One region of the Mesorhizobium sp. M7A.F.Ca.MR.176.00.0.0 genome, then DNA from elsewhere that is predicted to be linked to it. Evidence: predicted binding sites of a transcription regulator. Region 1 holds the regulator's gene; each other region holds the start of a gene.
The links. The regulator LexA, encoded in region 1, represses DNA repair genes until DNA is damaged. The targets are predictions, from matches to a motif close to TGTTCNNNNTGTGTTCNG.
Positions count from the first base shown of each region.

Region 2: a site for LexA is predicted at 2,635-2,652, ahead of EOB59_RS13020 (UvrD-helicase domain-containing protein). Genes of this name have one in related genera too.
Region 3: a site for LexA is predicted at 1,755-1,772, ahead of EOB59_RS31455 (metallopeptidase family protein). Genes of this name have one in related genera too.

Region 1 covers NZ_RZTC01000015.1:37,503-41,706, reverse strand. Annotated here, with positions in the region: gene kynU (kynureninase) at 1-878, shown strand, start outside; gene lexA (transcriptional repressor LexA) at 1,288-2,028, shown strand; gene EOB59_RS07765 (ComEC/Rec2 family competence protein) at 2,022-4,204, opposite strand, start outside.
Region 2 covers NZ_RZTC01000031.1:28,692-32,895, forward strand. Annotated here, with positions in the region: gene EOB59_RS13020 (UvrD-helicase domain-containing protein) at 1-2,595, opposite strand, end outside; gene EOB59_RS13025 (glucose/quinate/shikimate family membrane-bound PQQ-dependent dehydrogenase) at 2,847-4,204, shown strand, end outside.
Region 3 covers NZ_RZTC01000157.1:2,189-6,392, forward strand. Annotated here, with positions in the region: gene EOB59_RS31445 (TetR/AcrR family transcriptional regulator) at 1-568, shown strand, start outside; gene EOB59_RS31450 (XRE family transcriptional regulator) at 661-942, opposite strand; gene EOB59_RS31455 (metallopeptidase family protein) at 1,191-1,613, opposite strand; gene EOB59_RS31460 (hypothetical protein) at 1,796-2,818, shown strand; gene EOB59_RS31465 (DUF6504 family protein) at 2,760-4,204, shown strand, end outside.

The DNA.
Region 1 (4,204 bases):
AGGGTGACAGTTTCCCCACCGACCTGTACATCGCCGAAGGGGTGGCCTCGACACGGGACGGCGTCCTGCTGCGCCTCGCGGGCGTCGACGCGCCCACCATCGAAGAGCTGATCGACGAAAACGTCGCGGTGGTGCTGGTCAACCACGTCAACTACAAATCGGGTGAACTGCGCGACATGGCGGCGCTGACGCGCAAGGCTCATGCGGCCGGAGCGCTGATCGTCTGGGATCTATGCCACACCGCCGGCGCCCTGCCCGTCGAGCTCGATCAGGCAAATGCCGATTTCGCCATCGGCTGCACTTACAAGTACCTCAACGGCGGTCCGGGCGCACCGGCCTTCATCTATGCCGCGCAGCGCCATCACGGCGATATCAGCCAGCCGCTCAGCGGCTGGTGGGGCCATGCGCGGCCCTTTGCCTTCGAACGGGGGTATGTTGCCGGCACCGGTATCCGCCGCTTTCTGTGCGGCACCCAGCCGGTCCTGTCGATGCGGGCGCTCAAAGGCGCGCTTGTCATCTGGAACGACGTCGACATGGCGGCATTGCGAAAAAAGAGCGTCGCGCTGACGGAACTGTTCATCCAGCTCGTCGAAGCAAAGTGCGGCGCCTATGGCCTCACGCTGGAGACCACCCGCGACGCGACCAGGCGCGGCAGCCAGGTGTCGTTCCTTCACGATCACGGCTATCAAATCATGCGGGCGCTGATCGAGCGCGGCGTCATCGGTGATTTTCGCGCGCCATCGACCATCCGTTTCGGCTTCACGCCGCTCTATGTCGGCTACAAGGATGTGTGGCTGGCGGTTGAGGTGCTGGAGGATATTCTGCGCACGGGCGCATGGAAGGACCAGCGTTTCGCCGTCAAGGAAGCCGTTACCTGACGCAACGATCTCCGCGATTTGCCGTCGCCGCCCTCACTGCCCGGCGGATGACGGAGGGCTGAATTCCAGCCACAAATGCCAACAGACGTTGGCGTTTTGGCTCCGTTTCGTTCACGGCAAACGAACGTCCCGAAGATTGATAGCGTCCCTTGTGGAGGTCGATCGGCAGATGATGCCAAGCCTTGGGTCGAGGATGAGCCACAGGTCATTAACCATAATGATTTCAATGTGAGCAGGCGCATTGCCGTGGTTGGCGCCTGTCGATCGCGACCCGCTGGCAAGCCCAAATAATTTCAGCAGCCTTAACAAATTCATTAAACTTTAAACGGTTGCAGAACACAACTGGAACAGATAGTGTTTGTTCTGGGTTTGTTTTTCGATTCTGGTTTCAGGTAATCTGGGGGCCGCCATGCTGACACGCAAGCAACATGAACTGCTGATGTTCATCCATGAACGCCTGAAGGAGAGCGGCATTCCGCCATCCTTCGACGAGATGAAGGAGGCGCTCGACCTTGCCTCCAAATCCGGGATTCATCGGCTGATCACCGCACTTGAGGAGCGCGGCTTTATTCGCCGGTTGCCCAACCGGGCACGCGCGCTGGAAGTGCTGCGATTGCCGGACTCGATCGCGCCCGGCCTCAACGCGGCAAAGAAGTTTTCGCCAAGCGTCATCCAGGGCAGTCTCGGTCAGGGTGGTGCCCTTGGCCGGCAGATCAAGCCGGCGCCTTCGCGGATGCCCTCGCCCGGCAATGATGACGATGCGGTCTCCGCCGTGTCGATCCCGGTCATGGGCCGTATCGCCGCCGGTGTGCCGATCGATGCCATCCAGCATCAGACGCATTCGATCTCGGTGCCGCCGGACATGATCATGGGCGGTGCCCACTATGCGCTGGAGGTCAAGGGCGACTCGATGATCGAGGCCGGTATCTTCGACGGCGACACCGTCATCATCCGCAATGCCGACACGGCGAACCCCGGCGAGATCATCGTGGCGCTGGTCGATGAAGAGGAAGCGACGCTGAAGCGGTTCCGCCGCAAGGGCGCTTCGATTGCTCTCGAAGCCGCCAATCCAGCCTATGAAACCCGTATTTTCGGGCCGGACAGGGTCAAGGTGCAAGGCAAGCTCGTTGGCCTGATCCGCCGCTACTGAGGCGGCTGCGTTTCAGCCACTGGCTTCTCGGGTCTCTTGAAGGGTGGCAGCCCCCTCGCCTCGCGCGAGAATTTGCGTTGCGCATGCCAGGGCCGGTATGGGCTGTCCACGGCGAAGCTGATCGTCGCCGGCGTGGTCGCCGATTGGCGATCGAAGAAGATCGCGGCACTGCCTTTGCGAGCCAGTTGCCGCTTGGTGATGACGAGAACCAGCGGGTTGTGACAGGCGTCATACGCGGTGGCGTCATTGATGACGATCAGCTCGGCGAAACCGCAGGCTTTCCAGGTGTCCTTGCGGTCCTCGACATAGGCAATGATCGCACCGGACGTGTGCCTGGCCACGCAGACGCCTGAGGTGCAATAGAACGGCGATCCCGGCGGTAGCTCAACGGCATCCGCGACGTCGAATTGCCCGTCGCCCTTGTCGAACACCTCCGGCACGACGATGGTTTCGGATATTAGTGCGCGTTTCCAGTTGTCGACGGTGAATTCGTTCGGCCGAGCGCGGCTGACGGCGAGTTCGCCACCGCCGATCGGCAAGGCAACCAGTCGGGCGTCCTCCGAGATCAGCACATCCGGCGTGCGCGTATCCGAGACGGTCAGCAAGCCTGCCAGCGCGAATGGCAGAGCAGCGAGCCGCAGCCAAGTTGTCGCCATTGTCGCGATGACTAGGGCAATTGTCACCAGCAGGACAGATTGCTGCGAAATCAGCCCAACCGCATCGACAGGCGAACGTTCGGAGATCCAACCCGATATGGCGATCATCACCGTCAGACCCTTGCCCATCAGGTAGAGGGCCGGCCAATCCAATCCGAAAGGCATCAGCAGCGCGCTTGCGACAGCCAGGAACATGACGACGGTGACGATCGGCATAACCGCCAGATTGGCGAACAGGCTGAGCGGCGACACACGCTGAAAATGCCAGATGGCAAACAGCGTCGTGGCGCTGCCGGCGATGATGGAGGTCATGGCAAGGCCGGTTGCCGCGAGCACGAACTTTCGCGTCAGGAAACCGGGCATGGATCGCTTTGGGGGCGGCGGTCTTGCTTTTCCCGCGCGGTGAACGGCCCAGCCGGCATAGGCGCCGACCAGAGCCGCGGTCGCGGCGAACGACATCTGAAAACTCGGGCCGACCACCTCATGCGGCGACACCACGATGACGGCGATCGCCGAGATCGCCAGATTGCGCATGGTGAGTGCTGCTCGATCGAACAGCACGGCAATCAGCATCACCGCCAGCATGATGAAGCTGCGCTCGGCGGCAACGACGACTCCAGAGATGATGAGATAGGCCGCGATCGAGAACAGTGCGGCGACGGCGGCATACTTCTTGACCGGGCGACGCGCGGAAAAGTCGGGAAACAACGCGAAGGCGCCGCGCAGCAAGCCCATGATGGTGCCTGCGACCAGCGCCATGTGCAGTCCCGAAATCGAGATGATGTGGTAGATGCCGGTACGTCGCATCGCCTCATTGATGTCATCGGGAATGCCGGCGCGCACGCCGACGATCAGCGCCGCGGCGATCTCGCCTTCGGCGCCGCCGACGCTCGCCCTGATATGGTCGGCGATGGCCTCGCGGGCATTTTCCACGCTAGAGGAAATTCGGGCCGGCAGCGACATGTCGCCACCATCGCTGACGACAAGCTTGGGGTTGCCGAGAAAGAACCCGCTGCCGCCGATGCCGGCAAAATAGCTGTCGAAGGAGAAATCATAGCTGTCCGGCCGCACCGGCCCGGTCGGCGGCAAAAGCTTGGCATATCCAGTGATGAGGGAGCCTGCGGTCACGTCAGCCGGGATCTTGCGTGCCGAAAGCCGCACCCGTTCCGGCGCATAGCGCAGTTTCGGTCTTGCGGTCGATGTCACGTCGATGGTCAGCCGGATACGGCCAGTTTCCATCCGGTCGAGCGAGACGACGCGGCCGGTCACCTGCGTCGAGATTTCCGAGCCCAACATTTGTGTGCCCGCACGCCACGTCTCGACCTTGGCAGCAAGCAGTCCTAGGGCGCACAAAAGCGCCGCCATGAAACACAGATGGGTCTTTGGCCATGAGCGCGAGACCAGCGCACAAATCCCCGTCAAGATGACAACCGCGACAGGTCTCGCAAAGTCGGGTTCAGCCGTCAGCGAAAAATAGCCGATCGCTCCGATCGCCAGGCAGACCGGCACCAGCAGGAAGG
Region 2 (4,204 bases), on a different contig from region 1:
TTTCTGGTGGAAGACGCGGTCGCCGACGCTGAAGGGGGACGGCTTGTCGGCGACGGATTTGGCGACCAGTTCGCCGTCGATGGTGCGGCCCTTGACCGAAGTGCGGCCGGCGCCGTAGCCGCTGTCCGTCTCGCCATAGCCGATGCGCTCGACCTGATGGCCGGAGCGCGAGCCCCAATTGCGGTCGGTGGCCTCGGTGCGGTTGGCCTGCGCGCGCTGCCAGCCCGGTGTGGCATAGGTGTTGGAGAAGGCGCCGGATTTTTCGGCGTCGGCGCCGACAGTGTCGAAGCGCGAGGCGCCATAGGGGTTCTGCCGTCCGGCGCCCTGGCCGCCGCGGCCGGAGGCAAAGGAACCGCCGCCATAGGAATTGCCGTAGCCGCCGTAGCTGTTGCCGCTTTCAGCGACCTCGACATGGGCGTTCGGCAATTCTTCGAGGAAGCGCGACGGGATGGTCGACTGCCACAGGCCGTGGATGCGGCGGTTGGAGACGAACCAAAGATGCAGGTTCTTCTTGGCGCGGGTCAGGCCGACATAGGCAAGGCGGCGCTCTTCCTCCAGCCCGGAGCGGCCGCCTTCATCCAGCGCACGCTGGTGCGGGAACAGGCCTTCCTCCCAGCCGGGCAGGAAGACGGTCTCGAATTCGAGGCCCTTGGCCGAATGCAGCGTCATGATCGAGACGGCGTCGAGCCCGGCATTCTGCTCGGCGTCCATGACCAGTGCGACATGCTCGAGGAAGGAGCGCAGCGATTCGTACTCCTCCATAGAGCGGATCAGCTCTTTCAGGTTTTCCAGCCGGCCGGGCGCTTCGACCGAGCGGTCGTTCTTCCACATGTCGGTGTAGCCGCTCTCTTCGAGAATGGTCTCGGCGAGTTCGGTGTGCGGTGTGGTTTCCAGGGCCTTTTGCCAGCGCTCGAAATTGGCGGCCACTTCGCGCAAGGCCGCGCGCGGCTTCGGCTTCAGCTCGTCGCTTTCGGCGAGCTTGGCGGCGGCCTCCAGCATCGGGATGCGCAGCGCACGCGCGGTGTCGTGGATCTGGCGGATGGTGGCTTCGCCCAGGCCGCGCTTCGGCACATTAACGATGCGCTCGAAGGCGAGGTCGTCGGCGCCTTGCGCGACGACGCGGAAGAAGGCCAGCGCATCGCGGATCTCCATGCGCTCGTAGAAGCGCGGGCCGCCGATGACGCGGTAGTTGAGGCCGAGCGTGACGAAGCGGTCCTCGAACTCCCGCATCTGGAAGGAGGCGCGGACCAGGATCGCCATGTCGTTGAGATTGTGCTTTTGCCGCTGGTAGGTCTCGATGGTCTCGCCGACGGCGCGCGCTTCTTCCTCGGAATCCCAGGCGGCGTGGACATGCACCTTGCCGTCTTCGGGATCGTTGCGGTCCGTGAACAGCGTCTTGCCGAAGCGGCCCTCATTGTGGGCGATGAGGTGGGAGGCAGCGCCAAGGATGTGCGCGGTCGAGCGGTAGTTGCGCTCCAGCCGGATGATGGTGGCGCCGGGAAAATCCTTGTCGAAGCGCAGGATGTTGTCGATCTCGGCACCGCGCCAGCCATAGATCGACTGATCGTCGTCGCCGACGCAGCAGATGTTTACGGTGGCGCGGGTTTCGGCCGAAGAGCGCCCAATCTCCCCCCTAGAGGGGGAGATGTCGCCGGAGGCGACAGAGGGGGGCGCTGTCCCTCCAGCCTGTCGGCGCGAGGCGCCCCCCTCTGTCCTGCCGGACATCTCCCCCTCAAGGGGGGAGATCGGCTTGCCTTGAGGCCGCTGCGCCAGGAGGCGCAGCCACATGTACTGCGCGGTATTGGTGTCCTGATACTCGTCGACGAGGATGTATTTGAAGCGCCTGTGGTATTCCTTCAGCACGTCCGGATTGGCGCGGAAGATGCGGATCGGGTGGCACAGCAGGTCGCCGAAATCGCAGGCGTTCAGCGTCTTCAGCCGCTCCTGATAGGCCTTGTAGAGTTCGCGGCCCTTGCCGTTGGCGAAGGCGCGGGCGTCGCCCTCGGCGATGTCGGCCGGGCCTTGCCCCTTGTTCTTCCAGCCGTCGATCATCTGGGCGAACTGCTTGGCCGGCCAGCGCTTGTCGTCCAGACCTTCGGCTTGGATCAACTGCTTGATCAGCCGCACGACGTCGTCGGTGTCGAGGATGGTGAAGTCGGAGCGCAAACCGGCGAGTTCGGCATGTCTGCGAAGCAGCTTCACGCCGATCGAGTGGAAGGTGCCGAGCCATGGCATGCCCTCGACATTGCCTTCGCCGATCAGCACGCCAATGCGGATCTTCATCTCGCGCGCGGCCTTGTTGGTGAAGGTCACCGCGAGGATCTGCGACGGGAACGCCTTGCCGGTGGCGAGGATGTGGGCGATGCGGGTGGTGAGCACGCGGGTCTTGCCGGTGCCCGCTCCGGCCAGCACCAGAACCGGACCTTCGGTGGTTTCAACAGCTAGCCGCTGCTCCGGGTTGAGGCCCTTCAGGTAGTCGGGTGCGTTGTTTTGACCGCTGCGGGCAGCCATGGCGCGCGCGGCGATGCCCGACGGGGCCGTGGGCCGCGCATTGGGTTCGTCGAAAAAGGGCATGTCTTCGGAAAAGCCGGACATTGCCCCGAATGTAGTGATTCGGTGGGGAAAGACCAGAACTGTCTACGTTTTGTTCCGCTAAAGTGCCCGATTGCTGCCCACGCTCCCAGTGCGGTCGATGTTATCCCAATGGCGATGGACCATTACCGCCTGCGCTTGAGGCCCATGCTTGACAGGCGGGACCGTCGGGAGAAAGTTGTGCTTCGGGCAGCGACGCAATGCCGGGTTGCCATGGCAGCGCCGCAAAGCGCAACAGTCGAAGGAGTATCATCTTGGCTGTCACCATCACCTCCCTCATTCTTTTCCTCATCGGCCTGGCACTCGGCGGCGGCGGTATCCGCCTGGCGATGCTGGGCGGCAGCTGGTACTATGTCGTTGCTGGCCTTGCCTTCCTGATCGCCGCCTGGCTGCTTTACCGGCGCAGGTCGACTGCTTTGTGGCTCTACGCGGTGATCGTGCTCGGCACGTTGGCCTGGGCGGTCTGGGAAACCGGCTTCGACTGGTGGGAACTCGGGCCTCGCGGCGGCATCATCGTGCTTCTCGCTTTGTGGCTGCTGATGCCGTGGGCGAGGCGGGGTCTTGTCGGTCCTGACGCACGCGCGCCGCTGATCCTTGCCGTGCTGGCATCATTAGCCGTCGCCGGTTATTCGATGACTTCGGATCCGAAGGATATTGCCGGCGAACTCGGCACCGACAAGGTGGTCGCCAACGCCAATCTCGGCAATGATGTGCCGGCCGGCGAATGGCACTATTACGGCCGCACGCAGTTCGGCCAGCGCTATTCGCCGCTCGACCAGATCACACCGGACAATGTCGCCAAGCTGCAGCCCGCCTGGACCTACCAGACCGGCGACGTGAAGGGTCCCGACGATGTCGGCGAGACCACCTATCAGGTGACGCCGCTGAAGATCGGCGACACGCTCTACATCTGCACGCCGCATAATTTCGCCATCGCAATCGATGCCGCGAGCGGCAAGGAGAAATGGCGCTTCGATCCCAAGGTCAAGCTCGACAAGGACCGCCAGCACCAGACCTGCCGCGGCGTGGCCTATTACGCCGATGCCGCCGGCGCCGCCGGGCAGCCCTGTGCGACCCGCGTCTACCTGCCGACCTCGGACGCGCGGCTGATCGCGCTCGATGCCGCCAACGGGCAGATCTGCCCGGCTTTTGCCGAGGGCGGCACGCTGAACCTTCTGACCAACATGCCCTATCCGAAGTCGGGCTATTATTACTCGACCTCGGCCCCGCTGATCTCAGGCGGCAAGATCATCGTCGGCGGCGCGGTCAACGACAATTATTCGACGCAGGAGCCGTCCGGCGTCATCCGCGCCTACGACGCCGCCACCGGCGCGCTAGTTTGGAACTGGGATTCCGGCAATCCGGACCAGACGACGCCGCTGCCGGCCGGCCAGACCTATACCGCCAACTCGCCCAACATGTGGTCGACGCCGAGCGCCGACGAGAAGCTCGGCCTGCTCTACGTGCCGCTCGGCAACCAGACGCCGGACCAGCTCGGCGCCGGGCGCAGTGCCAATGTCGAGAAGTTCTCGTCGTCGATCACCGCGCTCGACCTTAACACCGGGCAGGTGCGCTGGGTGCGGCAGACCGTGCACCACGATCTCTGGGACAT
Region 3 (4,204 bases), on a different contig from region 1:
CGAAGCCGCAAAGCGGGCCGGCGTTTCCCCCGGCGCCCCCTTCCGGCATTTTCAGTCGAAAACAGCGCTGCTGACCGCGGTCGCCGAACAGGCCATGAACCGGCTGACAGAGGCCGTTGCCAATGCACTTTCAGAAGTCGACAGCGCGGATCCCATCGTGGCCTTCGAAGCAATCGGACAAGGCTATCTGGAGTGGGCGATCGCCAATCCCACGCATTTCCAGATTATCAGTTCCCGAACGCTGATTGATTTCGACGCGTCGGACAGTCTTCGCGGTCAGAATGAGGCCATTCGCCGGAAGATGATCGACCTGCTGACTCAGGCGCAACACCAGGGTCGGCTGGCTGCGAACACGGACTTCGATCATCTGGTTCTTGCCGCTCGTGCCTTTGTCTATGGGTTGGCACGAATGGTGGTTGATGGTCATTTTCCGGAGTGGCATCCGTCCGAGCCGCCATCGCTCGCCGTGCGCAAGGCGCTGCATCTTTTTATCAGCCGAATGGCCAACGTATCTGAAGCGAGATCCCAAGAACCCTTGCCGCCGCTGAGTTCTGGACCGACTGGATAGGAATGGACAATTCACGTGACGCAGGAAGCAGGGTGCAAATGCCTACCTGCGGCTTAGTGCTCGCGGACAGTAGCGCCGCAACCCACCACTAATCAGGCAGCCTCGGCGATATCGAGGCGCACGGTAAGTCCGGCCCGTGCCGCAAGGTTGATCAACGTATCCAGGCTGAAATTCGCGATCCTGCCCCGGAGGAGGTCGCTAAGGCGCGGCTGCGTGATTCCGAGCCGCTCGGCTGCTTCGGCCTGGGTAGCGTTCCAACTCCGCACCCGCTGTTCAATCGCGATCAGCAAGTTGGAGCGCATGGTCATGTTGGCGGCCTCGGCCGGAGTATCTTCCAGCGCGTCCCACACATTTTCAAAGCTCTGACGTTCCATCGTCACGCCTCCCTTCGTCATTCTAGGGCGCAGCAGTCGCAAAGCGACTGCGGAGACCCTAGGATCCATGCCGTGACCTTCGCCGAGGGGCATAGCAGATCAGGATTAGAGCCTGTTTTCACCGAAACCTATTGTAAGCTTTCAGTACGGCACCGCCGGAGCACTGTACCAACATCACGGCATGGATCCTAGGGTCTGCGCGCGTCGCTCCGCTCCTTGCTCCGCCCTAGGATGACGAAGGTGCGGGGCTACTCCGCCGCCTCTTCGATCTTCTCCATATCATCGTCCGACAGCCCGAAATGGTGGCCGATCTCGTGGATCAGCAAGTGGGTGACGATGTCGCCCAGTGTCTCTTCGTTTTCGGACCAGTAGTCGAGGATGGCGCGGCGGTAGAGCGTGATGCGGTTCGGGCCTTCGCCGGTCTGCGGGTTCCAGCGCTCGGCGATGCCGCGTCCCTCGAACAGGCCGAGCAGGTCGAAGGGCGTTTCCAGCGACAGATCGTCCATGATCTCGTCGGTCGGGAACTCGGCGATCTGGATGACGATCTCGCCGGTCAGCTTGCGGAAATCCTCCGGCAGATGGGCGTACGCCTCCAGCGCCAGGAACTCCATTTCGTCCATCGAGGGCGAGAGTTCGTCGTGCCAGGTGCGGGTCTTGTAGATGCGGGCCATGCTTTGTCCTTTGATCCCGGCATATAGGCTTTCGCACCGGAATCGGCAAATGAACGGGCCGATGCGCCTGCGCCACCCATGCGGAGAGGAATAAATTCCCCATGACTCCGCTTGACTCTTCCGACGGCCTCTGGAATCTATAGGAACATAACAGGAACAATTGTGAGTGGAAGCTGACCGTCATGGCGATGACCGCCGTGGCGCGGGAGACTGTTTTTGCCCTGCGCCGCCAGATCGCGAAAATCGAGGGAACGCTGCCCGAGCGCTTGGCTGCGCCGGCTGCCGCGACCTTCGATGCTGACGTCAACACCGATCTCACAATCGTCAGGCGCGGCATTGCCGCGGCGTTGCCGGATGCGTTCCTGCCCATCGGCGTCGAGCGTCTTGATGCCGCCCTGAGTGGTGGTCTGCCGAAGGCCGCCCTGAGCGAAATCCATGGGCTGGAAACCCGCGATGCCGGGGCCGTCGCCGGCTTCGCTTTGTCGCTCATCAGCCTGATCCTCAAGCAAACGCCGGGATTGCCGGTGCTGTGGATCGGCACATCGGAGATTTTCCGCGAGGCGGGCTTTCCCTATGCCAGGGGGCTTCATGCCGCGTTCGGCATCGAGCCGGAGCAATTGCTGTTTTCCGAGGCGCCAAAGCTTGTCGATGCGCTGTGGGTCGCCGAGGAGGCGGCCCGGATGACGGCGCTCGCCGCCGTCATTCTGGAAATTCGCGGCAATCCGCAGCGGCTGAACCTGACCGCGACGCGCCGGCTGAATGCAAGGGCGCAAGGCGCCGGCCGGCCGGTGTTCCTGCTGCGGCAGGCGGCCGAGCCCGAGCCGACGGCGGCACCTGTTCGCCTGATTGTCACGTCGGCGCCGGCGGTGCCGCGCAACACCATTGCCGGGCCGCTCGCCGGCTCGATCGGCCGCCCGGCCTTTGCCCTCAACATCGGCAAAAGCCGCACGGCCCTGCCTGGACAATTCACACTGGAGTGGAACCCCGATGAACTCGCATTCGATGAAAGAACAGGCGGGGAAAGAGACCGGGCAAAGAATCCTGTCCCTGTGGTTTCCCTATCTGGCAGTGGAAAGGATCCTGCGGCAGCGTCTGGGGCGGTCCTGGCGTTCCCGGCCGTCGGATCACCCCTCTCACCCGCCGCTCGTGATCAGCCATCGAGACCGCAACGCGCAGCGCATCTCGGCCCTCGACGAGCGGGCTGAGGCCCTGCACCTGAAGCGCGACATGGGCATTGCCGATGCGCGCGCCATGCATCCGTCGATCGACGTTGTCGAGGCCGATCCGGAAGCCGACCGCCGCCTGCTCGAAGGCCTTGCCGACTGGTGCGACCGCTACACGCCGCTGGTGGCGCTGGACGGGGCGGACGGTCTGTTTCTCGACGTCACCGGCTGCACCCATCTGTTCGGCGGCGAACGCGCCATGCTGGACGAGATCCTGTCGCGCTTCTTCCATCAGGGTTTCGATGTCCGAGCCGGGCTTGCCGCGACGCCTGGCGCGGCCTGGGCGGCGGCACGCTTTTGCAGTGACCGCATCATTGTGTCAGGCGAGGAGGAAGCGCTGCTGGCACCCCTGCCGCTGGCCGCACTGCGCATCGAGCCGGCGACCCGCACCAGCCTGGAAAGCGTCGGCCTGCGCACGGCGGGCGCCGTCATGGCGGCACCGCGCGCGCCGCTCGCCCGCCGCTTTGGCGCCTTGCTGCTCCTGCGCCTCGACCAGGCGCTTGGCCGTCTCGACGAAGCGGTGTCGCCGCGCCTTCCCGTCGCGCCGCTTTCGGTCGAACGCCACCTCGCCGAACCCGTCACCCTGACCGAGGACATCGAACGGCTGGTGGGCATGCTGGCGGCGACCTTGAAAACCGATCTCGAACGCCGCGGCGAGGGTGCCAGGACGCTGGCGCTGCTGCTCTTCCGCGTCGACGGCGCCGTCAGCCGCATCGCCATCGGCACCTCGCGGCCGATGCGCGAACCCATGCTGATCCAGAAACTGTTCCATGAGAGGCTGGCCGCGCTCGAGCAGGATATCGATGCCGGCTATGGTTTCGATCTGGTGCGGCTCTCGGTGCTGGCGGCAGCCACCTTCGACATGCAGCAGGCCGATCTGACTGGCGAAACGACCGACGACGGTGCCGATATCGCGCTGTTCGCCGACCGCATCCGCGCCCGGCTCGGCGAGGGCGCGGTTCTCCGGCCGGTCGCGGTCGAGAGCCATCTGCCGGAGCGCGCCGTCGCCACGATCCCCTTCACCGAAGCGCCGCGCCGGACCACGCCGCCGAAAAAGCCCGGCAGGCTGCAGGCACCACAAACCATTTTTCCGCCGGAACGGCCAATCCGGCTGTTCCGCTCGCCCGAACCCATCGATGTGCCGGCCACTGAAATGCCGGAAGGACCACCGTTGAACTTCCGCTGGCGCCGCGCGCTCTACCGGGTCACGCGTGCCGAAGGGCCAGAACGCATCGCCGCCGAATGGTGGCGGGAAGCGCCAAGCGACGAGGCGGCATCGACGCGCGACTATTTCCGTATCGAGGACGCCGATGGTCGCCGCTATTGGCTCTACCGGCAAGGTCTTTATGGCAACACGCAGGTCCCGCC